2 regions of the Phyllobacterium sp. 22229 genome follow, and region 2 is predicted to be linked to the other one. Evidence: riboswitches for the same ligand, from Rfam matches in the RefSeq annotation. Region 2 holds a riboswitch; the other holds the start of a gene.
What was found. Region 2 has a riboswitch for glycine ahead of ACTJJ7_RS09925 (D-amino acid dehydrogenase). Riboswitches for the same ligand answer to the same signal wherever they lie in the genome.
Positions count from the first base shown of each region.

Region 1: another riboswitch for glycine. It lies ahead of gcvT (glycine cleavage system aminomethyltransferase GcvT); the one in region 2 lies ahead of ACTJJ7_RS09925 (D-amino acid dehydrogenase).

Region 1 covers NZ_JBQEPA010000027.1:41,768-49,858, reverse strand. The annotation lists gene ACTJJ7_RS24825 (LLM class flavin-dependent oxidoreductase) at 1-661, opposite strand, end outside; gene ACTJJ7_RS24820 (LLM class flavin-dependent oxidoreductase) at 678-1,682, opposite strand; gene ACTJJ7_RS24815 (adenylate/guanylate cyclase domain-containing protein) at 2,133-3,140, shown strand; glycine riboswitch at 3,270-3,366, shown strand; gene gcvT (glycine cleavage system aminomethyltransferase GcvT) at 3,517-4,620, shown strand; gene gcvH (glycine cleavage system protein GcvH) at 4,617-4,994, shown strand; gene gcvP (aminomethyl-transferring glycine dehydrogenase) at 5,005-7,803, shown strand; gene ACTJJ7_RS24795 (GSU2403 family nucleotidyltransferase fold protein) at 7,842-8,091, opposite strand, start outside.
Region 2 covers NZ_JBQEPA010000006.1:250,795-258,885, reverse strand. The annotation lists gene ACTJJ7_RS09935 (translocation/assembly module TamB domain-containing protein) at 1-2,453, opposite strand, end outside; gene ACTJJ7_RS09930 (autotransporter assembly complex protein TamA) at 2,450-4,378, opposite strand; gene ACTJJ7_RS09925 (D-amino acid dehydrogenase) at 4,698-5,972, opposite strand; glycine riboswitch at 6,189-6,275, opposite strand; gene ACTJJ7_RS09920 (Lrp/AsnC ligand binding domain-containing protein) at 6,380-6,616, shown strand; gene ilvD (dihydroxy-acid dehydratase) at 6,792-8,091, shown strand, end outside.

The DNA of each region.
Region 1 (8,091 bases), on a different contig from region 2:
CGTCATCGGACGATCCGGCCTGGAAAATGACCGGCTGGCCCTGTTCGGAACGGCTGATGTTCAGCGGGCCCTCGGAGTTGAAGAACCGGCCATGATGGTTCAGGCGATGCAGCTTGGTCCTGTCGAAAAATTGACCCGTTTCGCGGTTGCGGACAAAAGCGTCATCATCCCATGAGTCCCACAGACCCTTGACCACCTCAAGATGCTCGTCTGCAATCTCATAGCGCAGGGCATGGTCGGGATGGTCGCGGCCGTAATTCTTGGCTGAACCTTCAAGCGGGGATGTCACGGCGTTCCAGCCGGCGCGGCCGTTGCTGATCTTGTCGATCGAACCGAACTGCCGGGCAACGGTGAAGGGATCGCTGTAGGAGGTTGAGACCGTGCCGACGAGGCCGAGTTTCGAGGTTGTTGCGGCCAGTGCCGACAGAATGGCAATCGGTTCGAAACGGTTGAGAAAATGCGGGATGGATTTTTCGTTGATGTAGAGCCCGTCGGCGACGAAGGCAAAGGCAATGCCTGCCTCCTCGGCTTTGCGGGCATTGCGGACAAAGAAATCGAAATTGACACTGGCATCAACAGGCGAACTCGGGTGTTTCCAGGAATTCATGTGGCCGCCGGCACCTTGCAGCATCACACCGAATGGAATGGGTCGCTTGGACATGGTTAAATCTCCTTGATCACGCGGCAGCGGCGAATTGCGCCTGGGCCAGTAGTTCGATGGATCTGAGGCGCTTTGCAGCGTCATTGATGGGGGTATCGATGATGAATTCCCCTATGCCGTAGCGGTCATGCAGCCGGTCGAGCTGATCAGAAACCGTGCGGGCCGCACCGCGCAGGACATTGGGCGTCTTTTTCTCGATCCGGTAACCGGCTGCACCTGCCTGGCGGGCATATTCTTCAGCCTGTTCGACGCTGCCGACGGTGACGCTCTGGCCGTTGTCCACATGCACCTTGAAGTGCTGGATATTGCCGGTCAGCCGGTCAGCCTCCGCATCCGTTTCGGCCGCCACGATCCCCACGGCAAGGAGAGGCGCACGGCCGTGCGCTGCCTTCCGGTACGCGTCCAGTGTCTCCTGCAAGATCGTTTCGTCGCCGTTGAGATGGCTGGCGAAGACAAAATCCCAGCCCTGGGAGGCGGCAAGCAGCGCGCTGTCGACGCTGGCGCCAAGCAGGAAGCGGTTGGCGGCGATGGCAGGGCGCGGCGTCGCCTGAACCCCGGCAAGCGGGTCATCCGCAGGCAGTCCTTGATCGAGAAAGGCGCTGAGCTGGGCGAGCTGGGCGGAAAAATCCTGCTTCTGCGTCCGCGGGATAACGCCTTGCAGGGCACGCGTCGAAAACGGCAGTCCGCCGGGGGCCTTGCCCACGCCGAGATCGACGCGGCCGGGTCCCAGTGCAGCCAGGACATTGAAATTTTCGGCCACCTTGTAGGGGCTATAGTGCTGCAGCATGACCCCGCCGGAGCCGACGCGGATGCGGCTTGTATTGGCCAGCAGAAAGGCGATCAGCACTTCCGGTGACGAGCTTGCCAGCGTTGGCGCATCATGGTGTTCAGCCACCCAGAACCGGTGGAAGCCCCACTGTTCCGCCTGGCGGGCAAGCGCAACCGTCCGCTTTAGCGCGGTGCTGGCCGTTTCGCCATCGTGGATCGGACTTTTATCGAGCAAACTCAGTGCATAGCCCATTTTGGGGTATGGCCTCCATGTGATTGAAGCCACGCATTGCCACAGGCAGCGCGGACTCCGTTTTCAGAGGCAATCAGATTTTATCGGATTTCGAGGCCCGTCAAAGAACGCTTTGCTAAAAATCGGCGGGCAAACTGTATTAATATTCCGCTCGCCGACGGCGTGGATTATCCCGGTGGTTTGCATGCGGGGCATCGGGTTTGTCGTTGAACGACTATTCGGCGATGGTCATTTTCCAGTAATCTGGAGCCTTAAATTGACCGTAACCGATGTACAATTTGCACGGCGGTGAGTCTGATGGGATGATCCTCCATATAATTCTCTAGATGGATATCGCGATATCTTAGATATCTATTGGTTGGATAATATCTTTCGGCGCATCAATGGAATGACGAAGGGACGCGGTCTAGAAGGCGGCCCTGAAAGTTTGAAACGGATCGGAACGGGAATATGCGCAGAAATTCAGTGGGACTGTGGGTATTCCTTATCAGTGCAGTCGCGGCAAGCGGCTATCTCTACAGTTGGCTGGTCTACAGTCAGGGGTACTTTTTAGGGGCGGTGTTTGCCCTCTCCATCTGTGCTCCGATCCTGGCGTTTGAACGCGGGCTCATCTTTCCGAAGTTGCGCGCCTGGATCAACACGCTGCCGACAGCGGGTTTTCTCGTCACCGCATTGATAGCCGATTATGTGCTGATCAGCATCGGCAATGCCGTTTGCGGGATAACGCTGTGGAGCTTCGGCTGGATTGACGGACCTTTCTGGCGTGTTGCAACGCTTTCGCCGCAGGTGCTGCTCTACACGCTTGCCGTCCTGACCGTCATGATTTTCATCCTGCGGGTGCGCGATCTTCTTGGCCGCGACATTTTTGCCAGTCTTCTGATGAGCCGCTACCGCCAGCCGGTGGCTGAAGAGCGGGTGTTCCTTTTCATCGATCTTGTCGGGTCGACCTCGTTTGCCGAAGAACATGGCGATCTGCGGGCCCAGCAGTTTCTTGGCGCGCTGTTTGCCGCCTTCGCCGAACCTGTCCGGCGTCACGGCGGAGCCATTGACGACTATGTCGGGGACGCGGCCATCATCACATGGCCCATTGAGCGCGGCATCAAGGATGCCAGCTGCGCGCGCTGTGTTTTTGATATTCTGGACAGTATCGAAAAGAATGCAAATCAATGGCTTGAGCGATTCGGGAGGGTGCCGCGCCTGCGTGCAGCCCTGCACGGGGGGCCGATCATCACGGCCGAGATCGGGGTGGATCACCACAAGATCACCTATTTCGGCGATACGGTGAATACGACAGCGCGGCTGGAGAGCCTCTGCCGCACATTGGCCGCGCCGGTTTTGATCTCCAGCGAATTGGCACAGAGGATGAGTTTCTCCAATGAAATCAAGGCAAATTACCTTGGAATGCATGGCGTCAAGGGCAGGGGGCAGGCGCTTGGGGTGATTGCCCTGACCCGCTGACAGCGGGTACTCCTTGTTGAAGTATCCTCATTCAGACAATTTCTGTCCACAAAGCGGCAAATCGGCCATTTGCACGATGACAGGCAGAGGCCGTTGCGCTATGGTCCGGCCTGTCGAGGGCTTCGGCCCTGTCAGTTTGCGGGAGAGTGTCGTGCATGGAAATGTGCAGGCCACCGAAGGGGAAATCGCCCGAAATCTCTCAGGTACCAGGAACCGCAAACCGGGAAGGCAACTCTGGAAAGTCGGGGGAAACTCCGCGCCGAAGGTGTAAGTTCAGTCAGGGGTCCTGATTGAGCGAGTCTCTCAGGCTTCCGACAGAGGGGCAAAGAAATGTTCCGTCGTGTGGCGGAGGTCTTTGCACGTCTCTGGAGTAAAAATGGGCACTGAAGATAATCTGAAACAATTGCCGCTTGACGATCTGCACAAGGCTGCGAATGCGCGCTTTGGCGGTTTTGCCGGCTGGTCGATGCCAATCACCTATCCGCTCGGTGTGATGAAGGAACACCTTCACACGCGCGAGAAGGCCGGGCTTTTCGACATTTCGCATATGCAGCTCTTTGATGTTGCCGGGCCACAGGCCGCGGCACTCTTGTCACGCGCATGCCCGCTTGATGCGTCTGCGCTGCAGACGGGTCAGTCGAAATACACCTTCTTTCTCAATGACAAGGCAGGCATCCTCGATGACCTGATCGTCACGCGTCTCGGCGATGAGCATTTCATGGTCGTTGCCAATGCCGGAAATGCGGCGGCGGACGAAGCGCATCTGCGCGGTGTCGCCAAGGGTTTCGACTGCAAGATCGATGCGCTGGATCGTGTGTTCCTGGCCATCCAGGGGCCGCAGGCCGTGAATGTGTTGCGCGATGCCGGTATTGCCGGAACTGACCTTGCTTTCATGAACGGATTTGAGCCGAAGCCGGGCTGGTTCATGAGCCGCTCCGGCTACACCGGCGAGGACGGTTTTGAGATCGGCCTGCCGGAAGCCGATGCCCGTGTGCTTGTCGAAAAGCTTTTCGCCGACGAGCGTGTTGCCTGGATCGGGCTTGCCGCCCGCGACAGTTTGCGTCTCGAAGCAGGCCTGTGCCTGCACGGCCATGACATAACGCCGGACTATGATCCGGTGGATGCCGGACTGCTCTGGGCCATTGCCAAGCCGGTACGCGAGACGGCGGGCTTTATCGGCGCCGCGGCCCTTCTCGCCAAAATCGCAACAGGATCCACCAAGAAGCGCGTCGGCTTGAAGCCCGATGGCCGGCAGCCGGTGCGCACCGATGCCGAACTCTTCGATGCCGACGGCAACAAGGTCGGGCTGGTCACCTCGGGCGGTTTCGGACCCTCGGCGGGTTTCCCCGTTGCCATGGGGTATGTCAGCAAGGAGCTGTCCGCGCTGGGCTCCAAGGTTTTCGCCGAGGTGCGGGGTAACCGCGTCCCGGTCGATATTCATTCACTTCCCTTCACTCCACATCGCTACCACAAAGGATAATTGAGATGGCAGCCACTTACTTTACCGAAGATCACGAATGGGTCCGCGTCGAGAATGACATTGCGACGGTCGGCATTACCGATCACGCGCAGGATCAGCTCGGCGATCTGGTTTTTGTCCAGTTGCCGGACGTCGGTCAATCCTTGTCCAAGGGCGATGCCACGGTTGTGGTTGAATCCGTCAAGGCGGCATCGGACGTCTATGCGCCGCTCGATGGCGAAGTGACGGAAGTGAACGATGCAACCGCAAGCGATCCGTCTCTGGTCAATTCGGCCGCCGCAAGCGACGGCTGGCTATGGAAGATGAAGCTGTCCAATCCGGATCAGCTGACCGGCCTTCTCGACGAGGCAGGCTACAAAGCAATCATTGGCTGAAGGCATGATGATGAAAGACACCATATTCCCGTTCGCTGACCGTCACATCGGTCCGAGCACACAGGGCTCCCGCGCCATGCTGGCCGCTCTTGGCATTCCGTCGCTGGAAACCTTGATTGCGCAGGCTGTGCCGAAATCCATCCGGCTTGAACGGCCACTCGACATTCCCGAGGCCGCCACTGAATCGGAAGCTCTGGCCGAGCTTGCTGCCAAGATGAGCCAGAACAAGACCCACAAGAGCTTTATCGGGCAGGGCTATCACGGCACCCATGTGCCCGCCGTCATCCTGCGCAATCTGTTTGAAAATCCGGCCTGGTATACTGCCTATACACCGTATCAGTCGGAAATCAGCCAGGGTCGCCTTGAGCTGCTGTTCCACTTCCAGACGCTGGTAACGGAGCTGACCGGTTTGCCGGTTGCATCCGCGTCGCTCCTGGACGAGGCGACGGCCGTTGCAGAAGCCGTCGGCATTGCCTATCGCCATCATCGTGAGAAGCGCACCCGCATCGTGATTGCCGGTGCCCTGCATCCGCAGACCGTCGATGTGGTCAAGACCCGCGCCGAGCCGCTGGGCATGACCGTGGATGAAGGCGAGATCAACGTCAGCGTTGCAGCGATCATCGTTCCATGGCCGGACACATTCGGTGTCTATGGCGACCATGCTTCGGTCATTCAAGCAGCCAAGGCCGCTGGTGCGCTGGTGATCGCCGTGGCCGATCCGCTGGCCCTGACGATCACGGCGCCGCCTGCCAAGGCCGGTGTCGATATCGCTGCCGGTTCCATGCAGCGCTTTGGCGTGCCGATCGGTTATGGCGGCCCGCACGCCGCCTATCTCGCCGTCAGCGAAACGCTGACGCGGCTCATTCCGGGCCGTCTGGTTGGCCAGTCCGTCGACAGCAAGGGACGGGCAGGTTATCGCCTCGCCTTGCAGACGCGCGAGCAGCATATCCGCCGCGACAAGGCGACATCGAACATCTGCACCGCGCAGGCGCTGCTGGCCAATATGGCGGTGTCCTATGCCATCTGGCATGGCCCGCAGGGGCTTCAGGCCATCGCCCGCCGCGTGCATGCCCAGGCAGCCCGTCTGGCCGCTGCGCTGACAGGGGCGGGCCTTTCCATCGCTGGATCGCAGTTCTTTGATACGGTTACGGTCACTGCTCCCGGCAAAGCTGCCGCCATTGCAGCGCAAGCCGAAAAGGGTGGACGTCTGCTGCGCGTTGTTGATCAGGACCGCCTCGGCATCACGGTGGATGAAACGACATCGGAAGAGGACCTGAAAGCACTCAGTGCGCTTTTCGGTGCCAATCTGCCTGCGGAAGCAAAGGCAACATTACCCGGCGAAAGGCAGGCCGAGGGTTTCATGACCCAGGCCGTTTTCCATCAGCAGCGCTCGGAAACCGAAATGATGCGTTTCCTGCGCCGTCTGGCGGACAAGGATCTGGCGCTCGACCGCGCCATGATCCCGCTCGGCTCGTGCACGATGAAGCTCAACGCCGCTGCCGAAATGCTTCCGGTCAGCTGGAACAGCGTTGCCAATGTGCATCCGTTTGCTCCTGCCGGCCATGCCCTTGGCTACAAGGCGATGACCGACGATCTGGAAGCCTGGCTGTCCGAGATCACCGGCTTTGACGCGGTTTCACTGCAGCCCAACGCCGGCAGCCAGGGTGAATATGCCGGTCTCCTGGCCATTCGCCGCTATCATCTGGATCGGGGCGATGCGCATCGTGATATCTGCCTTATCCCGGAATCAGCGCATGGCACCAATCCGGCCAGTGCCCATATGGCTGGCATGCGTGTGGTGGTCGTGGCGTGTGAAGAGGCTGGCGATATCGATCTTGAGGACCTCAAGGCAAAGGCCGAGCAGCACAGCGCCAATCTCGCAGCGCTGATGATCACCTACCCCTCGACCCATGGTGTGTTCGAAGAAGGTGTCAAGGATATCTGCACGGTCATTCACCAGCATGGCGGTCAGGTCTATTTCGATGGTGCCAACCTCAATGCGCTGGTTGGGCTTGCCCGTCCCGGCGATATCGGTGCCGATGTCTGCCATATGAACCTGCACAAGACCTTCTGCATTCCCCATGGCGGCGGCGGGCCAGGTGTTGGTCCGATCGGCGTGAAGAAGCATCTTGCTCCATTCCTGCCCGGCCATGTGGCCAAGGGATCGCAGCATGCGGTTTCAGCGGCCCCATTCGGCAGCGCCTCCATTCTTCCCATCACATGGATGTATATCCGCATGATGGGCGGAGCTGGCCTCAAGCGTGCAACCGAGATGGCTATTCTCAACGCCAACTACATCGCGGAGCGGCTGAAGGGACACTATCCCGTTCTGTTCACCGGACAGAACGGCCGCGTGGCGCATGAGTGCATTCTCGATACCCGCGTGCTGAAGGACAGTGCCGGGATCAGCGTCGAGGATATCGCCAAGCGTCTCATCGATTACGGTTTCCATGCTCCGACCATGTCCTGGCCGATTGCCGGTACGCTGATGGTCGAGCCGACGGAATCGGAATCCAAGCGCGAGATCGACCGCTTCTGTGATGCAATGATCCTCATTGCCGGGGAAGCGGAGAAGGTTGCCAGTGGCGTCTGGCCGCGTGACGACAATCCTCTGGTCAATGCACCGCACCCATCCGGGGATGTGCTGGCCGATGACTGGTCGCATCCCTATACCCGCAGGGAAGCCAGTCTGCCGGCAGGCGAGAGCGAAGAGAACCCGAAATACTGGCCGCCGGTGTCGCGTATCGACAATGTCGCCGGGGATCGCAATCTCGTCTGCGCCTGCCCGCCCATGCAGGCCTATAGCTAAGACAAAGCGCCCCTTCCGGATCATCCGGGAGGGGCTTTTTACCAGTTCGGCGTGAGACTCAGAGCTTCGCCGGCATCATCGTCAGGCACGGGATCGAGTTCGGGCGCCAATTGGCGCAATGCCAGGGGAAGTGCCTGCAGGTCATTTGCCTCGAAGGACAGGTGCGGCAGCCTTGTCCGGATTAGTCCGGCAACGGTTCTGGCCTGCAACTCATCGCGTACGCGTTTGGCAGCATCGCGGTCGCTACGGCGCGACAACCACAGCTTGTGCAAGGCGAAGGCACGCGGA
Region 2 (8,091 bases):
AGCGCGGCGTTCAGCTTGAAATCGGTGGTCTTGCCCTGTTGCGCCGCCTGGGCATCGAGGGTCGAGATATCGACACCACCGGCCGAAACCGTGGTGGCCGTGATCGTGCCATTGGCGGACGGAACCTTGAAGATGTTCTGGGCGGCCAGCGCAACCGCCGCTTTGCCGACGGTGACATTGCTGGCCTTCAACCCGTCAATATCGCCTTTGATGTCGATGTTCTGGCTCTCGTCATCATGGTTCAACGCAATGGCGGCATTCGCCTTGCCGGTTGCCTCCAAGAGGAACAGGGCTGCCGCCGTCGACACGTCGCTGGAAGCCAGCGTCAGGTTGCCTTGAAGCAGTCCCTTCTTGTCCTGGGTGACGTCACCGCGCAGCCGTGTGCCGCCGGCAATGAACTGGACATTGCTCAGGCGTTTTTCATCCTTGTGCAGGGCCAGTTCCGTGGCAAGATCCGCCCGCACGCCATCGAGGAACGCCAGGCCGGATACCTTGCCATCCAGCGCATCCTTGAGCAGAAGCCCATTGAAGGAGAACGCGCCTTCGCTGAGCTTGCGCCCGGAGAGCTTGCCATCCGGCACACCGGCATTGAAGGCGAGAGCGATGATGCCGTCACTGCCGCGCGCGCTGCCCTTGACCTTGAGCGCCCCGCTGGTCTTTTCCGACAGAAGCGCGAGGTTGGTGAGATCGAGACCGAAGTCGAAATTGGCGGCGCCCGTGGCAAAGGTGCCATTGGCCGTGACCAGCGTCTGCGGGTTTTCAACCCGGAAATTTCTGGCGCTGAGGCCCGCTTCGCCGCGTGCAAGGCCGCCGGTGATGCGCGTTTCGCCCTCGAGCACGCGATCCGCCGCATCAATGCCGAGCTTCATGCCGGTTGCATGGCCGTCCAGCATCAGATTGAAGCCGCCCGTCAGCGCTTCGACAGCACCATTGGCTTTCAGATCAAGCGAACCGGCGAGATCGCGTCCGGTGAGTTCCGAAAACGGTGCGATGCTCGATGCCTTGACCAGGATGTCGCCATTATAAATGAACTTGTCGATGGTGCCCGCCAGCGACGTGCTGAAGCCATTGGCGGCAACCAGCGCCTGTTTGAGATTGACCGGCGTACCGGCCTTCCAATTGCCGTTGATCTTCAGCTGGATCAGGTCGCCCAGCGCCTTGGCGATATCGGCGCGCTTGGCCGTGATGCCCGACACATCGCCGTTCACATCATAGCTCAGGGAACGGGCGGCCGGATTGTCGAGATTTTCCGCCAGACCTTTGGCAACAAGATTGACCGATTTGGCGGCCAGACTGTTGGTGGTGAGGTTCGTGACATCGAGCGTGCTCGACCAGTCATTGCCGGCACTCGTCCCGAAGGCAACCGCCAGCACCGCCTTGTCGACGGTTGTCTGGCCGCCTGCAACCGGCAAAATGACCTTCTTGCCACTAGGATCGGCAATCGAGGCATTCACCTTCAAGCGGCGCAAAAACCCATCGTTGGTTGTATCGGCCGTCGCATCGACCGCAAGGGCAGCGCTCTTGATGTTCAACCGGTCAAGTGAAACACCACCGGCATCGCGCACCACGCCATTGACCACGAGCGCCGTATCGTTGCCGAAGAAATCACGGAAGAGCGGCGGAACCAGCATGGCGATCGCGCCATCGACGGTTGTCTTGAACGCAAGCCCCTCACCCTGACGGTTGATCTGCGTGCTGCCGGTGAGAACACGCTTGCCCGCGGCGTCGAGTGTCAGCTGCAAGGCAATGTCGCTGAGCGGACCCGATCCCTTCAAGGCAAGTGCAACCGGCGGCCTGCCTTCGATATTGAGAAGATTGGCGGCAATACCGTTCTGCGGTTCATTGAGCGACAGATCCAGATCAAGCTTCTGGCTTTCCTTGGCATAGGCCGCCTTGATCGCAAAGGTACCGCCCGGGCCATCGAGACGCTGCACCTTGAGGTTCGAATCCAGCGAGCCGCCATCGAGTGTCAGGCTGCCGGCCAGAGAGATTTCCGACTTCAATCCGAAAATGCTGTCGCCGAAGGCAATGCGTCCCACCTGCAAATTCTGCAGGATGACCGCAAGCGGCAATTCCGGCAGGCTGAATCCTTTAGCCTCGGGGGAAGGCAGGCTGCTGGTGTCCGGCAACGGCTTGCGGATGACATCGATGCGTTCGGCGCCGAGGCTGTTGATATCCAGCCGCCCGCGCAGCAGCGCCAGACGGCTCCAGACAATTTTCGCGTTGGTAATGCGCAGCCAGATTCCTTCACGGTCGGCAATGGTGATGCTGCCGATATTGGCTTCCGACGACAGGACGCCCTGAATGTCAGAAATGGAAATCTGGCGATTGGGCGTCGACAGCTGTTCCTCGACAAAGCTGAGGAAATAGGACTTCTCCGCCTCGGCGCTATCCTGCGCCAGGGCCGGTGCTGCAAAGAGCAGAAGGAATATGACTGCGAAAATCCGGATCAAAACGCCTGTCCTATACCAACATAGAAAGCAAAACTGGGGTCATTGGTCTGCCGGTCGAGCGGCATCGCCACGTCGAGACGGATGGGGCCGAGGCCCGTATTGTAACGGATGCCGGCGCCAACGCCGACACGCAACTGCTGGGCAAAATCAGGAAAAGACTCTTCGCCCACATAGCCCGCATCGACAAAGCCGACGGCACCGATAGTGTTTGTGATCTTGGCGCGCGCCTCCACGGATCCTTCGACCAGCGACCGCCCGCCGATCACATAGCTTGTGCCATTGCGCTCGACATTGACGCCGATGTTGCGGTAGGCGTAACCGCGCACCGAACCGCCGCCACCGGCAAAAAACAGCTGGTCCGAAGGCAGCTCGGCAATTTCTGCGCCGACAATTGTGCCAAGTTTCAGGCGGCTGGCGAGCACGAAGCGGTCGTCCTTGCCGAAGCCGAAATAGGTGCGGCCCTCCGCCGTGAACTTGGTGGCGAAATTGCCATGCTCGATCTCGTAGAACGGCGCCAGCAATCCTTCCAGGAAGTAGCCGCGCGCCGGATCGACCTTGCTGTTGCGGCTGTCATAGGTGAGGCCACCCAGCAGACCGACGGTGAGAAAATCGCGCGTGCCGAAGAAATCGTCCTTGAACTGCGATTTGGAAACATTGGCCGTCAGTTTGCCCGAGAGTTCGTCGGAGAAAATCTGGGTGAACCCGGCATCCGCTGTAATCGATGTCTGCGTATAGGCATCGAGCACCTTGCGCTCGCCAATCAGCGAGGCGATGAAATCGGTATCAGGCGTATAGACGCCAGGCTTGGTGAAACTTGCACCCAGCAGATAGCTGTATTCCGAGGGATCGTAGGACTGGCTGCCGATGCCGCCGATCTTCGCGTCGATGCGCAGGCGTTCCGCCCGGCCGAAAAGGTTGCGGTGCAGCCAGTAGGTCTCAAGGCCGAGACCGTCCAGTGTCGAATAGCTGCCACCGACGCCGAAACGGCGCAATTTCTGCTCCTGCACCGCCACCGTGATCGGCAGCAGGCCGTCGCTGCCAATGGCATCGCCCTCCTCGATCCGCGCGGAGCGGAAGACCTCGAGGCGCGACAGCCGTTTCTTGGCCCTTTCGATTTCGTCGGGATCATATTCCTGTCCCGGCTGCAGGCCGGTGATGAACGCCACGAATTCCGGGTCCATGCGCTCGGTACCCTTGACCTGCACCGGCCCGAAACCGGCCTTGGCGCCGGGGTCGGCATCGATGGTCGCATCAACCCGGTTGTTCTCGTGGTCGGCGACGACTTCCCGGCTGACAATCCTGGCCTTGGGGTGCCCCTGCTGGCGCCAGGCATCGACCACCAGCCGTTCGGCCTTGACGATGGCTGTCGAGCGGGCAATCTCGCCGGCGACGTAGCCCTGCTTTTCCGGGCTTTCGACAAAGTCTTTCGGATCAAGTGTCGGCGGCGCCATGTTCTTGACCCGGGCCGAGGCGAACAAGAATTGCGATCCGGGATCGACCGAAATGACCACCTTGGCCGGCTTGGACAGCACCGCATCCGGCGCAATATCGCTCGCCTCCTTGCCGTCGACGAGAATGCTGATGGTGCCGCCATAGCGGCCATCGGCATAGAGTGCGCCAAGTATGCGGCGGTAGTCTCCGCGCGCCTTGGCAAGCAGTCCCGCCGCACCGGATGCAGGCTTGTCCTTGTCGGCAAACAGGCTCGATGCGCCCTCTACAAGGGTCTTGGCTTCGTCGCTCGTCGAAGCAGCGGTTTCAACCGTGTATCTCTGCGGATCAGCGATGACCGAATCAGCATCGTCTTCCTTCTTGGCACCCCAGAGATGAACGCCGAAAAGATCAAAGGCCTGGGCAGGCGAGACAAAGGCTGTAAGGGCCAGCAATGCGGCACCGAAACAACTGGCCTGTGGGCGCTTCAAGTCCATCAACCAGCAAATTCCCTACACATCAATAAACACAAGGATACACCGCAGGAAACGTGCGCACGCCGCCTGCAATTGATAAAATTCGCCCTTCGAGCTTAAGAAAACGATAACATGCCGGGAAAAGCTGGCCAACCCGCAATGGTGCCCGACCGGTCATACAACCTGGCATGAGTGGCCATATCGCCACAAAACCGCGATACAAGCGCATTCAAGGGCCCAATCACTTTTTATGTGGCACGTGCAATAGTTTGCCACAAAACCGCTTGAAGGCAGAAGAAGCGCCTGATTCGGCAGACGCTCTTCTTGCTCGCAATCCAGTTTATTCGGCAGCGGCGAGCCAGCCGCCCTGCGGGCCAGCATCGGCGGGCATGGCGGCGCTGATATGCCCGGCGATGATTTCAGCCGTGGCAGCAGAAAGCGTCCAGCCGAGATGACCATGGCCGGTGTTGTAGAACACGCCGGACCGCTTGCCCGCGCCGACGCGCGGCAGCATGTTCGGCATCATCGGGCGCAGGCCGGCCCACGGCACCACATTGGACGTATCCATGCCGGGGAACAGGTCGCGGCTCCAATCGACCAGCGGCTTGACCCGGTCATGGCGAATGTCGCGGTTCTCGCCATTGTATTCGGCCGTACCGGCCACGCGCAGGCGCCCCGCCCCAAGGCGGCTGGTGACGATCTTGGCGTCGTCGTCGAGCAGGCTGACCCAGGGGGCCGATTTCTGGCTCGCGGCGTCATCCAGATTGACGGTGATGGAGTAGCCCTTGACCGGATAGATGTTGACGCGATCGCCCAGCTGGGCGGCAAATTTGCGGCTGGCAATACCGGCGCAGATGACGATGGCGTCAAAGCGTTCGGTCTCCGTCCCGGCATCGGCAGCGGACGCCTTGTTCCATGCGACCACGACGCCGCCGGTGCCATGCTTCAATTCGGCGACATCGGCATCGCCGACGAAGCGCACGCCATGACGGATGGCGGCGGCGGCAAGCCCGCGGGTGAATTTGTGAATGTCGCCCGTCGAATCGGATGGCGTGAAGAAACCGCCATAGAAGGAACCGTTCAGGGCGGGTTCAATGCTGCGGATTTCTTCATTGGTAACGGCCCGACGGTCAAGCCCCCCGGCTTCCAGCAGCCTGTTGACCTTGATGGCGTGATCATAGCCGTATTTCGAACGGTAAATGTGCAGGATCCCGCGCTTTTCCAGGTCGAAATCGATCTTTTCCTCCGCAGCGATTTCAAACATGCGCTTGCGTGCTTCAATGGCGAGCCTGGTGGTGGCGATGGTGTTTTCTTCGTAATGCGGGATGTTCATGACGAATTCCGCCATCCAGGAATATTTATGCCAGGAGGGTTTCGGGTTCATCAGCAGCGGCGCGTCCTTGCGCAGCATCCATTTCATGCCCTTGAGCACTGTCGACCAGCTGTTCCACACTTCCGCATTGGATGCGGAGAGCTGACCGCCATTGGCGAAGGATGTTTCCATGGCCGCATAGCGATTGCGGTCGAACACGGTGACGCAATAGCCCTGGCGGGCAAGCGCATAGGCGGTTGTCACGCCGGTGATACCGGCGCCGATAATGGCGATATGGGTCATGATGCAGCGGTCCTCAGACAACACATGGTTTCAGTTTCGCCGTTGGCAACGGCACGAAACCCCATCTGTCACGGAACCTGAGAGCTTGGCCCTTCGCGCGCCCGCCGGATGTTTATCATCCGTGTCGTCGGCGCCTTTTTCCGGTCATGCAACCGGGCAGGGCTTTCTCCTTCGGTGGGCACATCTCTTGCGAGTTATGCCTCTCTCCAGATGTTCTAGACTATTCTGGTCCTTTTGCCTGAGAGTTTCCGGGGCGGTTGCTCCATCGGCGCCGGTTTTACCGGTCTCTCCCAGATAGTCTGTGCGAACGCGGGATATATATCGCAGTTGCGAGACGAGAACAACTGGCTAAGAAGCGCCGCAGCAATTATGCTGACTGAAAATCGCCCAGCCTTCCGGAGGAATTTATGAAGCCTGTCTTTCTGCAACTGCAATGCGCACCCGGCAAGACGTACGAAGTTGCAAAAACCCTGTTCGAGCGTGAAATCGTCTCCGAACTCTATTCGACCAGCGGCGAATTTGACCTTCTGGCCAAGATCTACATTCCGGAAGATCAGGATATCGGCAAATTCATCAACACCAACGTGCTCGATATATCAGGCATTGCGCGATCGCTGACAACGCTGACCTTCACCGCGTTCTGACAGGCGCTCGGCGGGGCGAGACATTACGTCCCGTTTCATGCGCCCGGCATCTGCCTTATGTAATCAATGCAATGAATCACGCCCCTTCAAGGCAATAAAATTCCATTCTTTTGCCATGGGAGCACTTTTTCTGTAAGAGATGCTCCCTCGCCCGTCATCAGCAGGATTTTCGACAATGCCTCCTTATCGTTCACGCACAACCACACATGGCCGCAACATGGCAGGCGCCCGCGGGCTCTGGCGCGCCACCGGCATGAAAGACGAGGATTTCGGCAAGCCGATCATCGCCGTGGTGAACTCGTTCACCCAGTTCGTGCCCGGCCACGTGCACCTGAAGGATCTCGGCCAGCTCGTGGCGCGCGAAATCGAAAGCGCAGGCGGCGTCGCCAAGGAATTCAATACCATCGCTGTCGATGACGGCATCGCGATGGGGCATGACGGCATGCTCTATTCCCTGCCGTCGCGCGAAATCATCGCCGACAGCGTCGAATACATGGTCAATGCGCATTGCGCCGACGCCATGGTCTGCATTTCCAATTGCGACAAGATCACGCCCGGCATGCTGATGGCGGCGCTGCGCCTCAACATCCCCGTCGTTTTCGTCTCCGGCGGGCCCATGGAGGCGGGCAAAGTTATCTGGGAAGACAAGGAAAAGAAGCTCGATCTGGTCGATGCCATGGTTGCAGCCGCCGACGACCGCATTTCCGACGAGGAAGTGAAGGCCATCGAGCGCTCGGCCTGCCCGACATGCGGCTCCTGCTCCGGCATGTTCACCGCCAATTCGATGAACTGCCTGACCGAGGCGCTCGGCCTTTCCCTGCCGGGCAATGGTTCGACGCTCGCCACCCATGCGGACCGCCGCCGCCTCTTTGTCGAGGCCGGTCATCTCGTGGTCGACCTCGCCCGCCGCTATTACGAGCAGGACGATGAAACCGTCCTGCCGCGCTCCATCGCCTCCTTTGCCGCGTTCGAGAATGCCATGACCCTCGATATCGCCATGGGCGGCTCGACCAATACGGTGCTGCACCTGCTGGCCGCCGCGCATGAAGCCGAAGTCGATTTCACCATGAGCGATATCGACCGCCTGTCGCGCCGCGTGCCCGTGCTGTGCAAGGTGGCGCCGGCTGTTGCCAATGTGCACATGGAAGATGTGCACCATGCTGGCGGCATCATGGGCATTCTCGGCGAACTCGACCGCGCCGGGCTGCTCGACACATCGGTCTATTCGGTGCATGCCGCCAATCTCGGCGCTGCTCTTGACCGCTGGGACGTGGTGCGCACCAAGAACAAGTCGGTGCATGATTTCTTCATGGCCGCACCGGGCGGCGTGCCGACGCAGATCGCGTTCAGTCAGGACCGCCGCTTTGCCGATGTCGATCTCGACCGCGAAAAGGGTGTCATCCGCAATGTTGAACACGCCTATTCGAGAGATGGCGGCCTCGCCGTGCTCTACGGCAATCTGGCGGAAGACGGCT